Regions from separate parts of the Ancylobacter sp. G4_0304 genome, predicted to be linked through region 4. Evidence: predicted binding sites of a transcription regulator. Region 4 holds the regulator's gene; each other region holds the start of a gene.

What was found. The regulator PhoB, encoded in region 4, activates phosphate uptake and scavenging genes when phosphate is short. The targets are predictions, from matches to a motif close to TGTCATNNANCTGTCAT.
Region 1: a site for PhoB is predicted at 1,699-1,715, ahead of VRZ77_RS04215 (alkaline phosphatase). Genes of this name have one in related genera too.
Region 2: a site for PhoB is predicted at 2,856-2,872, ahead of VRZ77_RS18640 (YdcH family protein). Genes of this name have one in related genera too.
Region 3: a site for PhoB is predicted at 2,099-2,115, ahead of VRZ77_RS04335 (DUF2794 domain-containing protein). Genes of this name have one in related genera too.

Annotation. Positions count from the first base shown of each region.
Region 1 is NZ_JAZDRM010000005.1:38,134-42,104, forward strand. Features, by position in the region: gene VRZ77_RS04205 (MFS transporter) at 1-197, opposite strand, end outside; gene VRZ77_RS04210 (bifunctional transcriptional activator/DNA repair enzyme AdaA) at 512-1,603, opposite strand; gene VRZ77_RS04215 (alkaline phosphatase) at 1,783-3,525, shown strand; gene VRZ77_RS04220 (hypothetical protein) at 3,599-3,971, shown strand, end outside.
Region 2 is NZ_JAZDRM010000040.1:1,728-5,698, reverse strand. Features, by position in the region: gene VRZ77_RS18650 (DUF1013 domain-containing protein) at 1-351, shown strand, start outside; gene VRZ77_RS18645 (propionyl-CoA synthetase) at 501-2,432, opposite strand; gene VRZ77_RS18640 (YdcH family protein) at 2,653-2,826, opposite strand; gene VRZ77_RS18635 (YdcH family protein) at 3,042-3,248, shown strand; gene VRZ77_RS18630 (peroxiredoxin) at 3,337-3,822, opposite strand; gene VRZ77_RS18625 (protein-disulfide reductase DsbD domain-containing protein) at 3,947-3,971, opposite strand, start outside.
Region 3 is NZ_JAZDRM010000005.1:62,819-66,789, forward strand. Features, by position in the region: gene acnA (aconitate hydratase AcnA) at 1-676, shown strand, start outside; gene VRZ77_RS04330 (DUF1223 domain-containing protein) at 953-1,768, shown strand; gene VRZ77_RS04335 (DUF2794 domain-containing protein) at 2,154-2,504, shown strand; gene aguB (N-carbamoylputrescine amidase) at 2,552-3,424, shown strand; gene aguA (agmatine deiminase) at 3,456-3,971, shown strand, end outside.
Region 4 is NZ_JAZDRM010000007.1:86,700-90,670, forward strand. Features, by position in the region: gene pstB (phosphate ABC transporter ATP-binding protein PstB) at 1-755, shown strand, start outside; gene phoU (phosphate signaling complex protein PhoU) at 781-1,494, shown strand; gene phoB (phosphate regulon transcriptional regulator PhoB) at 1,527-2,228, shown strand; gene VRZ77_RS06005 (SDR family oxidoreductase) at 2,385-3,149, opposite strand; gene VRZ77_RS06010 (LysR family transcriptional regulator) at 3,279-3,971, shown strand, end outside.

The DNA of each region.
Region 1 (3,971 bases), on a different contig from region 4:
ACCGCGAAGGAGGCGAGCAGCGCGGTGGTCTCGTTGCCGGCCGGAAAGAACAGGTGCGGGAACACCAGCACCGCCGCCGTGGCATAGACGTAGAAGTCGTAGAACTCGATCGTGGTGCCGACGAGGCTCGCGAGAATGACGCGCGAGCGCGGATTGACGGCGGCGGGGGTCGCCGGGGCGGCGAGGGTGACGGACATGGCAACGCTCCGAGAGCAGCGCGGCCGGCAGCCGTCTCGGCCGTCGGGCAGCGCTGCGGGTCCGTGCCGGCAAGCCGGCTCCGGCTTGTCGAAACGAACCCGGCTTGAGGGGTCGGACGCAATCTCCTTGCGGCCACGTCGGGGCCGGCGAACGGAACATGCGTCGCGGGTCGGTTCGAGGCGGCAAGGGCCGCCCGTTTCATGACACCCCTCATATACGCAGGCACCGGGCAAATGAAGCGCGCGCGGCCGCTGAGCCATGCGGCAGGCTCATGACAAAACCCCGTGCGCGCATGGCCGGCGCCGTCCGATACCTAATCCGCGCGAGCCGTACGACCTTCGTCGAAAGCGTGCTCGCGGGCGAGCTGCCGCTCGATCTCGATCAGCTTCTGCTTGCGCCAAAGCCCGCCGCCATAGCCGGTGAGCGAGCCGTCGGCGCCGATGACGCGGTGGCAGGGGATCAGCAGCGCGATCTGGTTGGCGCCGTTGGCACGGGCGACCGCGCGCACGGCGAGCGGCTGGCCCAGCGCCTGCGCGATCTCGGAATAGCTGCGGGTGACCCCGGGCGGGATGGTCATCAGCTCCGCCCACACCGCGCGGGTGAAGGCGCTGCCGTGAAGCGCGAGCGGAATCGAGAACCCGCCCGGCCGCCCGTCGAAATAGCGCGCGAGCTCATCTCCCAGTCGGTCGTGCAGGGCCATGCGGGCGATACCAAGCGTGCCGCGCGCCAGCCCGTTCAGCCGCTTGAGTTCCGCCGGCAGGCCCTTGCGGTCGGCGAACTCCAGGAGATGCAGCCGCTCGGTGTCGCAGATCGCCACCATGGCGCCGAGCGGGGTGTCGAGCCAGTGCGCGGCCAATAAAGGCTCCCGCGACAGCTTGCCCGGCGCCACGCCCGCGAGCCGCGCGAACGCCTCGCGAAAACCTTCGGGCGAGGCGAAGCCGGCTTCCAGCTGCGCGTCGATCACCCGCCCGCCCTCGCCCAGCGTCTGGAAGCCGGCACGCAGCCGCTCCATCCGCGCCATTTCAAGGAACGTCATGCCGAAATGGCGGCGGAAGGCGCGCCGCACCGTGGAGGGATCCAGCCCCATCCGCTCGACATCCTGCTCGCTCCAGCGATAGGCCGGGCGCTGCTCCAGCGCGCCCAGCAGCGTGCGGATCGCGGGATCGCTCTCGGCCGCCGGGGCGAGCGGCGCACAGCGCTTGCAGGCGCGAAAGCCCGCCGCAAGGCATTCCGGCACGCTGGCGAAGAAGCGGCAGTTCTCCGGCTTCGGCTTTCGCGCCGGGCAGGTCAGCCGGCAGAAAATGCCGGTCGAGGTAACGCCGACATAGGCGCGCCCGTCATAGGCGCCGTCGCGCGCGAGCAGGGCCTGATAGAGCACCGGGGCGGGGGGAAGATCGAACAGCATGGCGACAGCCTAGCGCCGCGCGAGACCGCACGTCGCCGGAAATCGGGCGTCTCTTCCGCCCCGGCACGACGGCATGCGCCGGCTGACGCAGGGGCAGTCATCCCGGTGACATGGGCGGGCTTTAGCCAAAGCGCCGATCCGTTACCGCCGATCCATCACCTTCTGGGGAGACCCGCCGGATGCGCTCGCTCATCGCAGCCCTTGCCGCCACCACCTGCCTGTTCTCGGCCGCGCAGGCCGCGACGGTGTACCCGCTCGACCGCGCCACCATCCTCGCCGGCTCGCCCTTCGACCTGAAGGTGGAATTCGACGCCGTGGTGAAGCCGGCGGACGTCACCGTCACCATCAATGGCGAGCCCGCCGCCAAGGTGCTCGGCAAGGATGTCGTGTTCGTCGAGAAGGAGCCCGGCTTCGAGGCCTCCGCCGTTCTGATCCGCGCCGGCGCGATTGCCAAGCCCGGCACCTACACGGTCGAGGCCAAGGCCGGCGCCGAGACCAAGACCGTGAACTGGGAAGTCTACGGCACCCCGGCGACCGCCAAGGCCCGGAACGTCATCTTCTTCCTCGGCGACGGCCTGTCGGTCGCCCACCGCACCGGCGCGCGCCTGATGTCGAAGGGCATGCATGAGGGCAAGGCCGATGGCCGCCTGAACATGGACGGCATTCCGCCGGCCGCCTTCATCGGCACCTCGGCCACCAACGCCATCGCCACCGACAGCGCCAACACCATGTCGGCCTACATGACCGGCCACAAGACCGCGGTGAACGCCATCGGGGTCTATGCCGACCGCACCAAGGACGCGTTCGACGATCCGCGCGTCGAGAACATCGCCGAGGCGCTGCGCCGCACCACCCGGAAGTCGATCGGCATCGTCGCCCCCTCGGAGATCGAGGACGCCACCCCGGCCGCCGTGGTCGCCCACACCCGCCTCCGCTCGGAAAAAGCCGCGGTGGTCGGCCAGATGTTCGCCGTGAAGCCCGAGGTGATCCTCGGCGGCGGCTCGGCCTATTTCCTGCCCAAGAGCACGCCGGGCTCGAAGCGCAAGGACGAGCAGGACTTCATCGCGATGTTCCGGGAGGCCGGCTACGCGCTCGCCACCGACAAGACCGAACTGGCCGCCGCCGCCGGCACCAATTCCGGCAAGATCCTCGGCCTGTTCCACACCGGCAACATGGACACCACGCTCGACCGCGAGTTCCTCAAGAAGGGCACCGTGTCGAAGTTCCCGAACCAGCCCGGCCTCGTCGAGATGACCAAGGTCGCGCTCGGCGAACTCTCCAAGAACCCCGAGGGCTTCTTCCTGATGGTCGAGGGCTCCTCGATCGACAAGATGTCCCACCCGATGGACTGGGACCGCGCGCTCGTCGAGACCATCGAGTTCGACCAGGCGATCGGCGCCGCGCTCGATTTCGCCAAGACCCATCCCGACACGCTGATCGTCGTCACCGGCGACCACACCCACGGCGTGGCGATTGTCGGCACGGTGGACGACGACAAGCCGGGCACCGAAATGCGCGAGAAGGTCGGCGTCTATGCCGATGCCGGCTTCCCGAACTATGAGGACAAGAACGGCGACGGCTATCCCGACCGCATCGACGTCTCGCGCCGCCTGATGCTGTTCGCCAACAACTTCCCCGACTATTACGAAACCTTCCGCCCCAAGCTGGATGGCCCGTTCGAGCCGGCGGTGCAGAACGAGAAGAAGGAATACGTTGCCAACCAGGCTTACAAGGATGTCCCCGGCGCCGTGCTGCGTGAGGGCAACCTTCCCCGCTCCAGCGACACCGCCGTCCATGCCGTTGACGACGTGGTGCTGCAGGTCACCGGCCCCGGCGCCGAGGGCTTCCGCGGCTACATGGAGCAGAGCGACGTCTACCGCGTGCTGATGGAAGTCATGGCGGTCGGCCCGCAGGCCGACTGACGCCGCCCGCTCATTCCACGTCAGCGCGGCCCGGAGGACAATGCCGGGCCGCGACCCGTTCAGGAGCCACGGTATGAGCCCGCATAGTCTCTCGCGCCGTCTCGTGCTGGGCGGAGCCGGCATCGTGCTTTCCGGCCTGCTGACGCCCATTTTGCCCTGCGCGGCGGCTCGCGCCGCGGACACGCTCGACTTCGACGAGCTCTATGGCTCGGTCAGCGTGCTCGGCCTCACCTTCTCCGACAAGGTCAAGGCGCTGGCCGGCCGCGAAGTGGCGATGCAGGGCTACATGGCACCGCCGCTCAAGGCTGAGGCGGATTTCTTCGTGCTCACCGAAATCCCGATGTCGATCTGCCCGTTCTGTTCTTCCGATGCCGACTGGCCGGACAATATCGTCGTGGTCTATCTCGAACGCGCGCAGACCTTCGAGCAGGCCAATGCGCTGATCG
Region 2 (3,971 bases), on a different contig from region 4:
GAGCTCAAGGACAGCCAGGTGATGCGCCTCGTGGGCACCACCAAGACCACCATCGAGTCGATCAAGGAGCGCACCCACTGGAACGCGCAGAACCTGACGCCGATGGACCCGGTGACGCTCGGCCTGTGCTCGCAGATCGATCTCGACATCGAGGTGCAGCGTTCCTCCAAGGACCGCCCGGCGGCGGTCGCCAGCGGCGAGGGCACCACGCTGCTGCCAGCGGACGTCACCACCGGCGGCTATGACGAGCCTTTCGTGCCCGAGCGCAAGCCGCGCGAGGAGCCGGTCGACCTCGAAACCGTGTTCGCCAAGCTGGGCGGCTCGCGCAAGACCCAGCACGACGACGAGTGACGCGCGAGCGTCGCTTGCCTCGTCGAAAGGGCGCGGCCGAGCGGGGATCTGGTCGCTGTATGGCGCCGCTCGCTCGTCGGCTTTTTGACCTTCACGCCATCTGAAAAAAGGCGCCCTCACGGGCGCCTTTTTGTCAGTGCCGGTACAGCCTACGCGCCCTGCGGCAGCTTCACCAGGCCGCGCGCGGTCAGCGCCTGCGCGATCTCGTCCAGCGTGGCGGGATCGTCGATGGTCGCGGGCATGTTCCAGCTCTCGGCATCGGCGATCTTCTTCATCGTGCCGCGCAGGATCTTGCCGGAGCGGGTCTTGGGCAGCCGCGCCACGGTGATGGCGAGCCGGAACGCCGCGACCGGGCCGATCTGGTCGCGCACCAGCGCCACGATTTCTCGCTCGATCTCGTCCGGCGCGCGCTCGACGCCGGATTTCAGCACAACGAAGCCGCAGGGCACCTCGCCCTTCAGCGCGTCATGCATGCCGATCACCGCGCATTCGGCGACGTCCGGGTGCGAGGCCAGCACTTCCTCCATGCCTCCGGTGGAGAGGCGATGGCCGGCGACATTGATGATGTCATCGGTGCGGCCCATGATGAACAGGTTGCCGTTCTCGTCCTGGAAGCCGGCATCGGCGGTCTTGTAGTAGCCGGGGAAGTCAACGAGATAGCTCTCGCGAAACCGCTCGTCCTGCTGCCAGAGTGTGGGCAGGCAGCCGGGCGGCAGCGGGAGCTTGATGGCGATCGAGCCCATCTTGTTCGCCGCCACCGGATGGCCGCCCTCGTCGAGGATGCGCACGTCGTAGCCCGGCATTGGCACGCCGGTGGAGCCGACCTTGACCGGCAGCCAGCCGAGCCCGACCGGATTGCCGGCGATGGCCCAGCCGGTTTCGGTCTGCCACCAGTGATCGACCACCGGCACGCCGAGCTTCTGTTCCGCCCACACCACCGTGTCCGGGTCGGCGCGCTCGCCGGCGAGGAACAGCGTGCGCAGCGACGACAGGTCGTAATCGCCGATCAGCCGCCCGTCCGGGTCTTCCTTCTTGATCGCGCGCAGCGCGGTCGGGGCGGTGAACAGCGCGCTGACCTTGTATTCCTCGATCACCCGCCAGAACGCGCCGGCATCCGGGGTGCCGACCGGCTTGCCTTCGTAGAGCACCGTGGTGCAGCCGGTCAGCAGTGGGGCGTAGACGATGTAGGAATGGCCGACCACCCAGCCGATATCGGAGGCCGACCAGAACACCTCGCCCGGCGCGACGCCGTAGAGCCCGTCCATCGACCAGCGCAGCGCTACCATGTAGCCGGCGGTATCGCGCACCACGCCCTTGGGCTTTCCGGTGGTGCCGGAGGTGTAGAGGATATAGAGCGGCTCGGTGGCGCCCATCGCGGCGCAATCGGCGCCGCGGCCGGCGCTGGCGGCATGGCTGCGCGCCTGCGCCCAATCATGGTCGCGGCCGGGCTTGAGGCTAGCGGCCAGTTCGGGGCGCTGGAACACCAGGCAAGCCTCGGGCTGATGGCTGACCATGGTGAGCGCGAGGTCGAGCAGCGGCTTGTAGGCGACGACGCGCGAGGGCTCGATGCCGCAGGAGGCGGAGAGGATGACCTTCGGCCTCGCATCCTCGATACGGCTCGCCAGCTCAGCCGCCGCGAAACCGCCGAACACCACCGAATGCACCGCGCCGATCCGCGCGCAGGCCAGCATGGCGAACACCGCCTCGGGGATCATCGGCATGTAGATGACCACGCGGTCACCCTTCTCCACGCCGAGATCGCGCAGCATGGCACCGAGGGTGCGCACTTCCGCCTGCAGCTCGGAATAGGTAACGGTGCGCTTGGCGCCGGTCACCGGGCTATCGTAGAAGATCGCCGGCTGGTTGCCGCGGCCGGCGTCGACATGGCGGTCGACCGCGTTGTGGCAGACATTGCACAGGCCGCCGGTGAACCAGCGTCCATAAACGCCGTGGTCGGCATCGAACACGCTGCGCGGCGGCGCGATCCAGTCGATGCCGAGCGCGGCCTCGCGCCAGAACCCTTCAGGGTCCTGCATGGAGCGGGCATAGGTCTGTTGGTACCGACTGTCATCGGTCGTCATGAGGGCGTCTCCCAGCGTTCCGTTGTTTTTTTGCTTTGAACACAAGGATTCAGGCTGCGCTCTCCTGTTTCAAGAGCGCTCAAATGCTTACGACCTTAGGTCTAGCCGGCAAAAGGCATGGCTTACGTGCAGAGAGGAGCAGAACCGCCGGCGCAGCGGCCGGCGGTTTAGTGAACTCAAGGTATTGTAAATTCAAGGCATCGGGGTACTGCGACCCGGCTCAGTGCAGGGTGCCCTTAAGCCGTGCGATCTCGTCCTTGAGATAAAGCTTGCGGCGCTTGAGATCGTTCACCCGCACCTCGTCGGAGGCCGGCCGCGCCGTTTCTTCTCGTAGGGCCTTGTCGAGCGCCTCATGGCGTCGTTCCAGTTCCGCAACATGCGCCTGCATGGACATGGACAGTTCTCCTTGTCTTCGGAAGCGAACGTCATGAGCGTGTCACAAGCCGGGCGGTCTGTCGATCAAACGATGCGCTGCGCTGCAGCAAGACGGAGCGTTTAGGCGGCGGCTCGCGAGTTCGTGTTGCGGGCCGGGCCAAGGGCGGCGATACTCGCGCCCAAGCCCCGCGAGGGCGGTGGCGAGTCGGTTTGCAGGTCGGGCATTTGACACAGATGACGGCGGAAGAGGAACGCGAGCTTTCGGCTCTCCTCGAGCGTCTGCGGCAGGAGCATCGCGATCTGGATGCCGCCATCGCCGCGCTTCAGGCGATGCCGAGCTGCGATCAGCTCCAGCTCGCCCGCTTCAAGAAGCGCAAGCTGATGCTCAAGGACCGCATCGGCTTCGTCGAGGACCAGATTTTCCCGGATATCATCGCCTGATCCGCGGCGCCGTCGGGAGCGCGGCAGGGTTCGGGCGGGCGCGCGAGCCCGGCCGGAGCGCGCCCGGCCGGGGAGGACGCGCAAGCGATCAGAACTGCGTGAGCAGCACGTCGGCGTTGGTGGCGTCGGCCTTGTGGGCCTTTTCCTCGACATTGAGGACCAGCACCTCGCCGTCGTCGACCAGCATGGAATAGCGCTTGGAGCGCAGGCCGAGGCCGGCCGCCGAGGCGTCGAACTCAAGGCCGAGCGCTTTGGCGAAATCGCCATTGCCATCGGAAAGGAACAGGATCTTGCCGCCGGCATTGGAGGCCTTCTCCCAGGCTTCCATCACGAAGGGGTCGTTGACCGCCGTCACGGCGATGGTCGACACGCCCTTGGCAAACAGCTCGTCCGCGCGGGCGATGAAGCTCGGCAGGTGGTTCTTGTGGCAGGTCGGGGTGAAGGCGCCGGGAACGGCGAACAGCACGACCTTCTTGTTCTTGAAGATTTCTTCCGTGGACTTCGGCACCGGGCCGTCGGCCGTGGCGACGCGGAACGTGGCGCTCGGCAGGGTATCGCCGACCTTGATGGTCATGGGTGGTCCTTTCACGTGATTCTTTTTTGCGCGGGCGGAAGGCGGCTTGGCAACCGCAGCCGCGACGCCCCCCGGTGCCCGGCTGCCGGTAGCATAGACATTTCCCGTCCGACGGAAAGTCGTATCAGTGAATGGAAAGCGGGGTAGTG
Region 3 (3,971 bases), on a different contig from region 4:
CCTGGATTCGATCACCACCGACCACATCTCCCCCGCCGGCTCGATCAAGGAAGCGAGCCCGGCCGGCGTCTATCTGCGCGATCATCAGGTCCGCCCCGCCGACTTCAACCAGTACGGCACGCGGCGCGGCAACCATCAGGTGATGATGCGCGGCACCTTCGCCAACATCCGCATCAAGAACCAGATGCTGGGCGGCAAGGAAGGCGGCCTCACCAAGCACTGGCCGGATGGCACCGAGATGCCGATCTACGACGCCGCCATGCTCTACAAGAGCGAAGGCGTGCCGACGGTCATCTTCGCCGGCAAGGAATATGGCACCGGCTCCTCGCGCGACTGGGCGGCCAAGGGTACCAAGCTGCTCGGCATCCGCGCCGTCATCGCCCAGAGCTTTGAGCGCATCCACCGCTCGAACCTGGTCGGCATGGGCATCGTGCCGCTGGTGTTCCAGAACGACGAGAGCTGGCAGTCGCTCGGCGTGAAGGGTGACGAGATCGTCACCATCAAGGGCATCGAGGGCGACCTCAAGCCGCGCCAGACCCTGATCGCCAAGATCGCGTTTGCCGACGGCACGGTGAAGGACGTGCCGCTCACCTGCCGCATCGATACGCTGGACGAGCTGGACTACTTCCGCAACGGCGGCATCCTCCAGTACGTGCTGCGCAACCTCGCGGCCTGACCGGACCCGCCGGGCCGGCGCGGCGGACCGCAGGGTCTCGCGCGCCGGCCCGGCTCACTTCCCGCTTCACCTTTCCGTGCGGCGGCGACACCCGAATGTGACTGGTGCCGCCGTGCCCGTCGTCCTATTGGCTAGAGCGCGCCCCGGCCCCGCCGGAGCGCGCTCTGTCTTTTCATGGGAGCCTCTCCTGCCCGCGCGGCACGGCCTTGCGGGCGGGCGATCCGGCTTCAGTCGCATCCCCCATTGCCGGATGCGCCGAGGGGCGACGTGCACGACATGGCTTTTCTCCTGGCTTTCCTCTCCGCCGGTTTCACCACCCACAACGAGGCCTCGACCGCGCCCTCCGGTGCGCCGCAGGGGCTTGCCGTGTTGCTGGCGGCGTTGGGATGGATGGCGATGGGCGCGTCGGCCGCGCGGGCGGAGGACCCCACGCCCCGTGCCATCACGGCGCCGGCGGCGGTGGTCGAGCTGTTCACCAGCCAGGGGTGCTCCTCCTGCCCACCGGCCGACAAGCTGCTCGGCGAGATCGCCGGCCACGAGAACGTGATCGCCCTCACCCTCGCCGTGGACTACTGGGACTATCTTGGCTGGAAGGACACGTTGGCCAAGCACGGCCATTCGGTGCGCCAGAAGGCCTATGCCAAGCAGCGCGGCGACGGGAAGATGTTCACGCCGCAGGCGATCGTGAACGGCCATGCCATGGCGATCGGCTCCGACGAGGAGGGGCTGGAGCGCTCCATCGCCAGCGTCCCGCACCTCGCCGTGCCGGTGGCGCTGGAAGCCCGCGGCGGCACGCTCGCGGTCTCGGTCGGCGCGGGGGCGGGGTCGGGCGAGGTGTGGCTGTGCCCCGTCGCCAGCCAGATGGAGGTCGACATCGGCCGCGGCGAGAATGAGGGATCCAAGGTCGGCTACCACAATGTGGTGCGCGGCTGGACCAAGCTCGGCGACTGGAAGGGCGGGGAAACCCGGTTCGAGGTGCCGCTGTCGAGCGTCCAGACGGAGGGCGTCGATGCCGTCGCGGTGCTGGTGCAGAACGGCTCCTCGGCCGCGCCGGGCGCCATCGTCGGCGCGGCGCTGACGCCGCTGCGCTGACACACGCCCTGTCCGATCTGGCCGGTTCGGCGCTGCGCCGGGCAAAAAAATAGGGCCGGCGACTGCCGACCCTGAAGGCCAATTGGGGATTGAACCTTAATGCGCTACACCGAGCCGGCCCACAAAACGCCGCGGGGGGCTGGGGGGCTGGGAAACCGATGCGCCTCGCGAACCGACCCGGTGTATGGTTAAGAAGATGGCCCCCGCCATGGGCGCCGCAAGGGCCGAATTTGGGCGGCCGTGTGTTTTTCGTTAACGAGCCCGTGAGCGGAGCCGGCATTGCCGCGGCGGCCTACAAGGCGCTTGAAGCCGAGCGCCGGCGGCGCGATCATGACCGCGCGATGACAATCGCGCGTCACCTTGAGTCCAAGCCCGGAGGAGCCGCGTGGCCGATACCGACCCGATAGGTCTGCCGGTCGGCACCCGCAACGAGCGTGCCGACGTCGTTTCTTTCGACCGTCGCGAACTGGACAGCATCCTCAACCTGTACGGCCGCATGGTCGCGCTGGGCGAATGGCGCGACTACGCCATCGACTTCACGCGCGAGCGCGCCGTGTTCTCGATCTTCCGCCGCGCGGCGGAAGTGCCGATCTACCGCATCGAGAAGGACCCGCGCCTCGCCCGCCGCCAGGGCGCCTACACCGTGGTGTCGCAGACCGGCCTCATCCTCAAGCGCGGGCATGAGCTTGCGCGCGTGCTCGCGGTGCTGGAAAAGCCGCTGCGCGCCGTGAACTGAACGCTCCCGGCGCTTCGCCCACCGACCGCATCCCGAAGGAGTTCCCGATGCGCAGCCTCACCGTCGCCGCCACCCAGATGGCTTGCGACTGGAACATCGACGGCAACGTCGCCCGTGCCGAATCGCTGGTGCGCGAGGCCGCCGCGCAGGGCGCGCGGCTCATCCTGCTGCAGGAGCTGTTCGAGACCCCCTATTTCTGCCAGGACCAGGACTACGAGTTCCTGTCGCTGGCGGCGCCGCTGGAGGACAACCGGCTGCTCGCCCATTTCGCCGCGCTGGCGCGCGAGCTGGAGGTGGTGCTGCCGATCTCGTTCTTCGAGCGTTCCGGCCAGACCGCCTTCAACAGCCTCGCCATGATCGACGCCGACGGCCAGTTGCTCGGCCTCTACCGCAAGAGCCACATCCCAGACGGGCCGGGCTACACCGAGAAATTCTACTTCTCGCCCGGCGATACCGGGTTCCGGGTGTGGGAGACCGCGGTGGGCCGGGTCGGCGTCGGCATCTGCTGGGATCAGTGGTTCCCCGAATCGGCGCGCGCCATGGCGCTGCTGGGCGCCGAGATCCTGCTCTACCCGACCGCCATCGGCTCGGAACCGCATGATTCGACGTTGGATTCTTCCGGCCACTGGCAGCGGGTGATGCAGGGCCACGCCGGCGCCAACCTGATGCCGCTGGTCGCCTCCAACCGCATCGGCACGGAACGGGGGCGCAACGGCACCTCGATCAGCTTCTACGGCTCGTCCTTCATCGCCGACGCCACCGGCGCCAAGGTCGCCGAGGCCGGGCGCGGCGAGCAGACCGTGCTCACCGCGACCTTCGACCTCGATGCCATTGCCCATCAGCGCCACAGCTGGGGCGTGTTCCGCGATCGCCGGCCGGAACTCTACGGCCCGCTGCTTACCCTCGACGGCTATCGCTGACCGTAAAACTGCGCTGAAAGACCCGCTCATCATGGCCGAGACGCTGAACAGCCTGCCCGCCGCCGATGGCTTCCGCATGCCGGCCGAATGGGAGCCGCATGCCGGCTGCTGGATGATCTGGCCCGAACGCGCCGACAACTGGCGCGCGGGCGGTGGGCCCGGTCAGGCCGCCTTCGCCGAGGTCGCCGCCACCATCGCCCGTTTCGAGCCGATGACCATGCTGGTCTCCGCCGGACAATGGGCAAACGCGCGCGCGCTGCTGCCTCCCGCCGTCCGCCTCGTCGAGGCCGGCACCGACGATGCCTGGTGCCGCGACAGCGGGCCGAGCTTCCTCACCGATGCGCACGGCCGGCTGCGCGGCGTGGACTGGGGGTTCAACGCCTGGGGCGGGCTCTACGCCCCGTTCGACCGGGACGAGATGGTGGCCGCCAAGGTGCTGGAGACCGAGCGCGCCCCGCGCTACCGCGCGCCGCTGGTGCTGGAGGGCGGCTCGATCCATGTCGACGGCGAGGGCACGGTGCTCACCACCGAGGAATGCCTCCTGAAC
Region 4 (3,971 bases):
CCGAGCCCAAGCTCAAGGTCGAGAAGCTGAACTTCTATTACGGCGACAACCACGCCCTGAAGAACATCAACTTCGAGATTCCCGAGAAGCGCGTCACCGCGATGATCGGGCCCTCGGGCTGTGGCAAGTCCACGCTGCTGCGCATCTTCAACCGCATGTTCCAGCTGTATCCGGGCCAGCGCGCCGAAGGCACCATCCTGTTCGACGGCATCAACCTGCTCGGCAAGGAACTGGACTCCACCATCGTGCGCTCGCGCATCGGCATGGTGTTCCAGAAGCCGACCCCGTTCCCGATGTCGATCTACGACAACATCGCCTTCGGCGTCCGGCTGCATGAGAGCCTCTCCAAGGCGCAGATGGACGAGCGCGTGGAATGGTGCCTGCGCAAGGCCGCGATCTGGGAAGAGACCAAGGACCGCCTCCACACCTCCGCGCTCGGCATGTCGGGCGGCCAGCAGCAGCGCCTGTGCATCGCGCGCACCATCGCGGTGCGCCCGGAAGTGATCCTGCTCGACGAGCCGACCTCGGCGCTCGACCCGATCTCGACCTCGAAGATCGAGGACCTGATCGACGAGCTGAAGCAGGAATTCACCATCGTCATCGTGACGCACAACATGCAGCAGGCCGCGCGCTGCGCCGACATCACCTCGTTCTTCTATCTGGGCGAATTGATCGAGGTCGGCCCCTCGGCCGAGATCTTCACCAATCCCCGCGAAGCCCGCACCCGCGACTACATCACCGGCCGCTTCGGCTGAGCGAATGACGAGAGAGGTTCATGCCATGACCGAACATATCGTTTCGTCATTCGACACCGATCTGAAGGAAATCGGGCGCCGCGTCGTGGAAATGGGCGGCCAGGCCGAGCGGCTGGTGGCCGATTCCGTGGCGGCTCTGGTCAAGCGCGACACCGAGCTCGCCCAGAAGGTCATCGTGCTCGACGGCCCGATCGACCTCCTGCAGCGCGAGATCGAGGAAAAGGCGATCCTCACCATCGCCCGCCGCCAGCCGCTGGCCGGCGACCTGCGCGAGATCGTGGCCGCCATGCGCATCGCCAACGATCTGGAGCGCATCGGCGACCTCGCCAAGAACACCGCCAAGCGCGTGCTCGCGCTCACCGGCGAGTTCCACCCGCAGAAGCTGGTGCGCGGGGTCGAGCACATGTCGGGCATCGTGTTCGAGCAGCTCAAGACCGTGCTGGACGCCTATGCCAGCCGCGACGACGCCAAGGCGGTCGAGGTGTGGCAGCGCGACGGCGAGGTCGACGTGCTCTACACCTCGCTGTTCCGCGAACTCCTCACCTACATGATGGAAGACCCGCGCAACATCTCGCTGTGCACCCACCTGCTGTTCTGCGCCAAGAACATCGAGCGCATCGGCGACCACGCGACCAACATCGCCGAGACGGTGCATTACCTCGCGACCGGCACGCTGCTCACCGAGGAGCGGCCCAAGCAGGACACGTCCAGCCTTACTTCCGTGGCGTTCCCGTCCTGATCGTCAGGCGCGGCGTGCGGCGAGGATAGACCATGCCGACCAACATTCTGATCGTGGAGGATGAGGAGCCCCTCACCCTCCTTCTGCGCTACAACCTCGAATCCGAAGGCTACGCCGTCGAGAGCGTGGCGCGCGGCGACGAGGCCGAGACCCGGCTGCGCGAGAGCGTGCCGGACCTCGTGATCCTCGACTGGATGCTGCCGGGCCTGTCGGGCATCGAGCTGTGCCGGCGCCTGCGCGCCCGGCCGGAGACCGAGCGCATGCCGGTGCTGATGCTCACCGCCCGCGGCGAGGAGACCGAGCGCGTGCGCGGACTCGCGACCGGCGCCGACGATTATGTCGTGAAGCCGTTCTCGGTGCCGGAGCTGGTGGCGCGGGTGCGCGCCCTGCTGCGCCGCGCCAAGCCGGACCACATCTCGACCCTGCTGCGTGCCGGCGACATCGAGCTCGACCGCGAGACCAAGCGGGTCCACCGCTCCGGCCGCGAGCTGCATCTGGGGCCGACCGAGTTCCGGCTGCTGGAGTTCCTGATGCAGTCGCCCGGCCGGGTCTATTCCCGCGAGCAGCTTCTCGACGGCGTGTGGGGCCAGGACGTCTATATCGACGAGCGCACCGTGGACGTGCATGTCGGCCGCCTGCGCAAGGCGCTGAACCGCCCGCGCCAGCCCGACCCGATCCGCACCGTGCGCGGCTCCGGCTACTCGTTCAACGAAATGTTCGCCCGCGCCCATTAAGGGCGCAGGCGCCGCAACGAAATGTTCGCCCGCCCCATTGAGGGCGCAGGCGCCGCAACGAAATGTTCGCCCGCCCCATTGAGGGCTGGCGCTTCGACAAGACGATCGCCCGCGCGCCGCAAACGCGCGGGCGTTGTCGTCAGGCGGACAGTGCCGTCAGGTCCGTGTGATCGAGAGCCCGCCATCGACCAGATGCGCGGTGCCCGAAACGAAGGACGCATCGTCCGAGGCGAGATACAGCACCGAGCGCGCCAGTTCCTCCGGGGCTGCCACGCGCTTCAGCGCGTGCAGCCCGGTGATGAAGGACTGCGCTTCGGCCGTGCCGTTGGCTTCCTTGTACATCTCGGTCTCCACCGCGCCGGGCAGCACGGCATTGACCCTGATGCCCTGCGGCCCGAACTCGGCGGCCAGCGCCTGGGTGAGCCCGATCAGGCCGGATTTCGAGGCGGCATAGGCGGCAAGGCCCGGAAAGGCGGTTGTGTAGCCGACGAAGGTCGAGGTGAAGATCACCGACCCGCCGCCGGTCTTCAGCATCTGCGCGATCTGGTGCTTGGCGCCGAGGAACGAGCCGGTGAGGTTGATCGCCAGCGTATCGGCCCAGCCCTCCTCGGAAATGCCCGTGCTCGGACCCTTTTCGCCGAGCGTGCCAGCATTGTTGAAGGCGATGTCGAGCCGGCCATAGCGCTCGGCCGCCAGCGCCACCAGCGCCTGCGCATAGTCTTCCGAGCGCACGTCGCCGGCGAGCGCGACTGCCTCGCCGCCGGCGGCCACGATCTCGGCGACCGCCGCGTCGAGTTCCGGCTGGCGGCGGGCGCCGAGCACCACCTTCGCGCCTTCCTTTGCAAACAGCACCGCGGTCGCGCGGCCGATGCCGGAGCTGGCGCCGGTCACCAGCGCGACCTTGTTGATAAGACGGGACATTGACTTCTCCTGCAATGAACGATCCGCCGCCGGGGCTTCCGGGGGCCTGTGTCACGCAGGAGTATGGCAAGGCCACCGCGTTCGGATTAGCCTGAGGAGAATGGAAATCATGTCCGGAAAATCCGAACGATGAAAATCGACGGCATCGCCGCTTTCGTCGCCATCGCCGAGGCCGGCTCGATCAGCGAGGCCGCGCGCCGGCTGCGCCTGTCGAAATCGGTGGTCAGCGACCGGCTGGCCCAGCTCGAACGCCAGCTCGGCGCCAGGCTGGTACATCGGTCCACCCGCAGCCTGTCGCTGACCGAAGACGGGACGACCTTTCTAGAGATGGCCGCGCAGTCGCTGCGCGGGCTCGACGCGGCGGCCGCCGCCCTGGCCGAGCGGCGCGGCACGCTGGCCGGCCCGTTGCGCATCTCCGCGCCGGTGACGCTCACCGCCCTGCATGTCGGCCCCGCGCTCTATCCCTTCCTGCGCCGCCATCCGCAGATCGAGCTGAGCATCGAGCTCGACGACCGCGTGGTCGACGCGCAGGCTGAGGGCTTCGACGGCGTGATCCGCCACGGGCCGATGCGCGACAGCCCGCTCACCGCCTGGCGCCTCGCCCGCAGCCGCCGCGTTCTGGTGGCCTCGCCCGATTATCTCGAACGGGAGGGAACCCCGGGCGACCTTGCCGGGCTCGAACACCATCGCGGGATTTTCTACACCCATCGCGGCCTCGCCGACTGGCGGTTCGCGACCGAGGCCGGCTTCGTGCAGGTCCGCGCCAGGATCGGGCTTCAGGTCAACAACGGCATGGTGATGCGCGACGCGGCAATCGCCGGC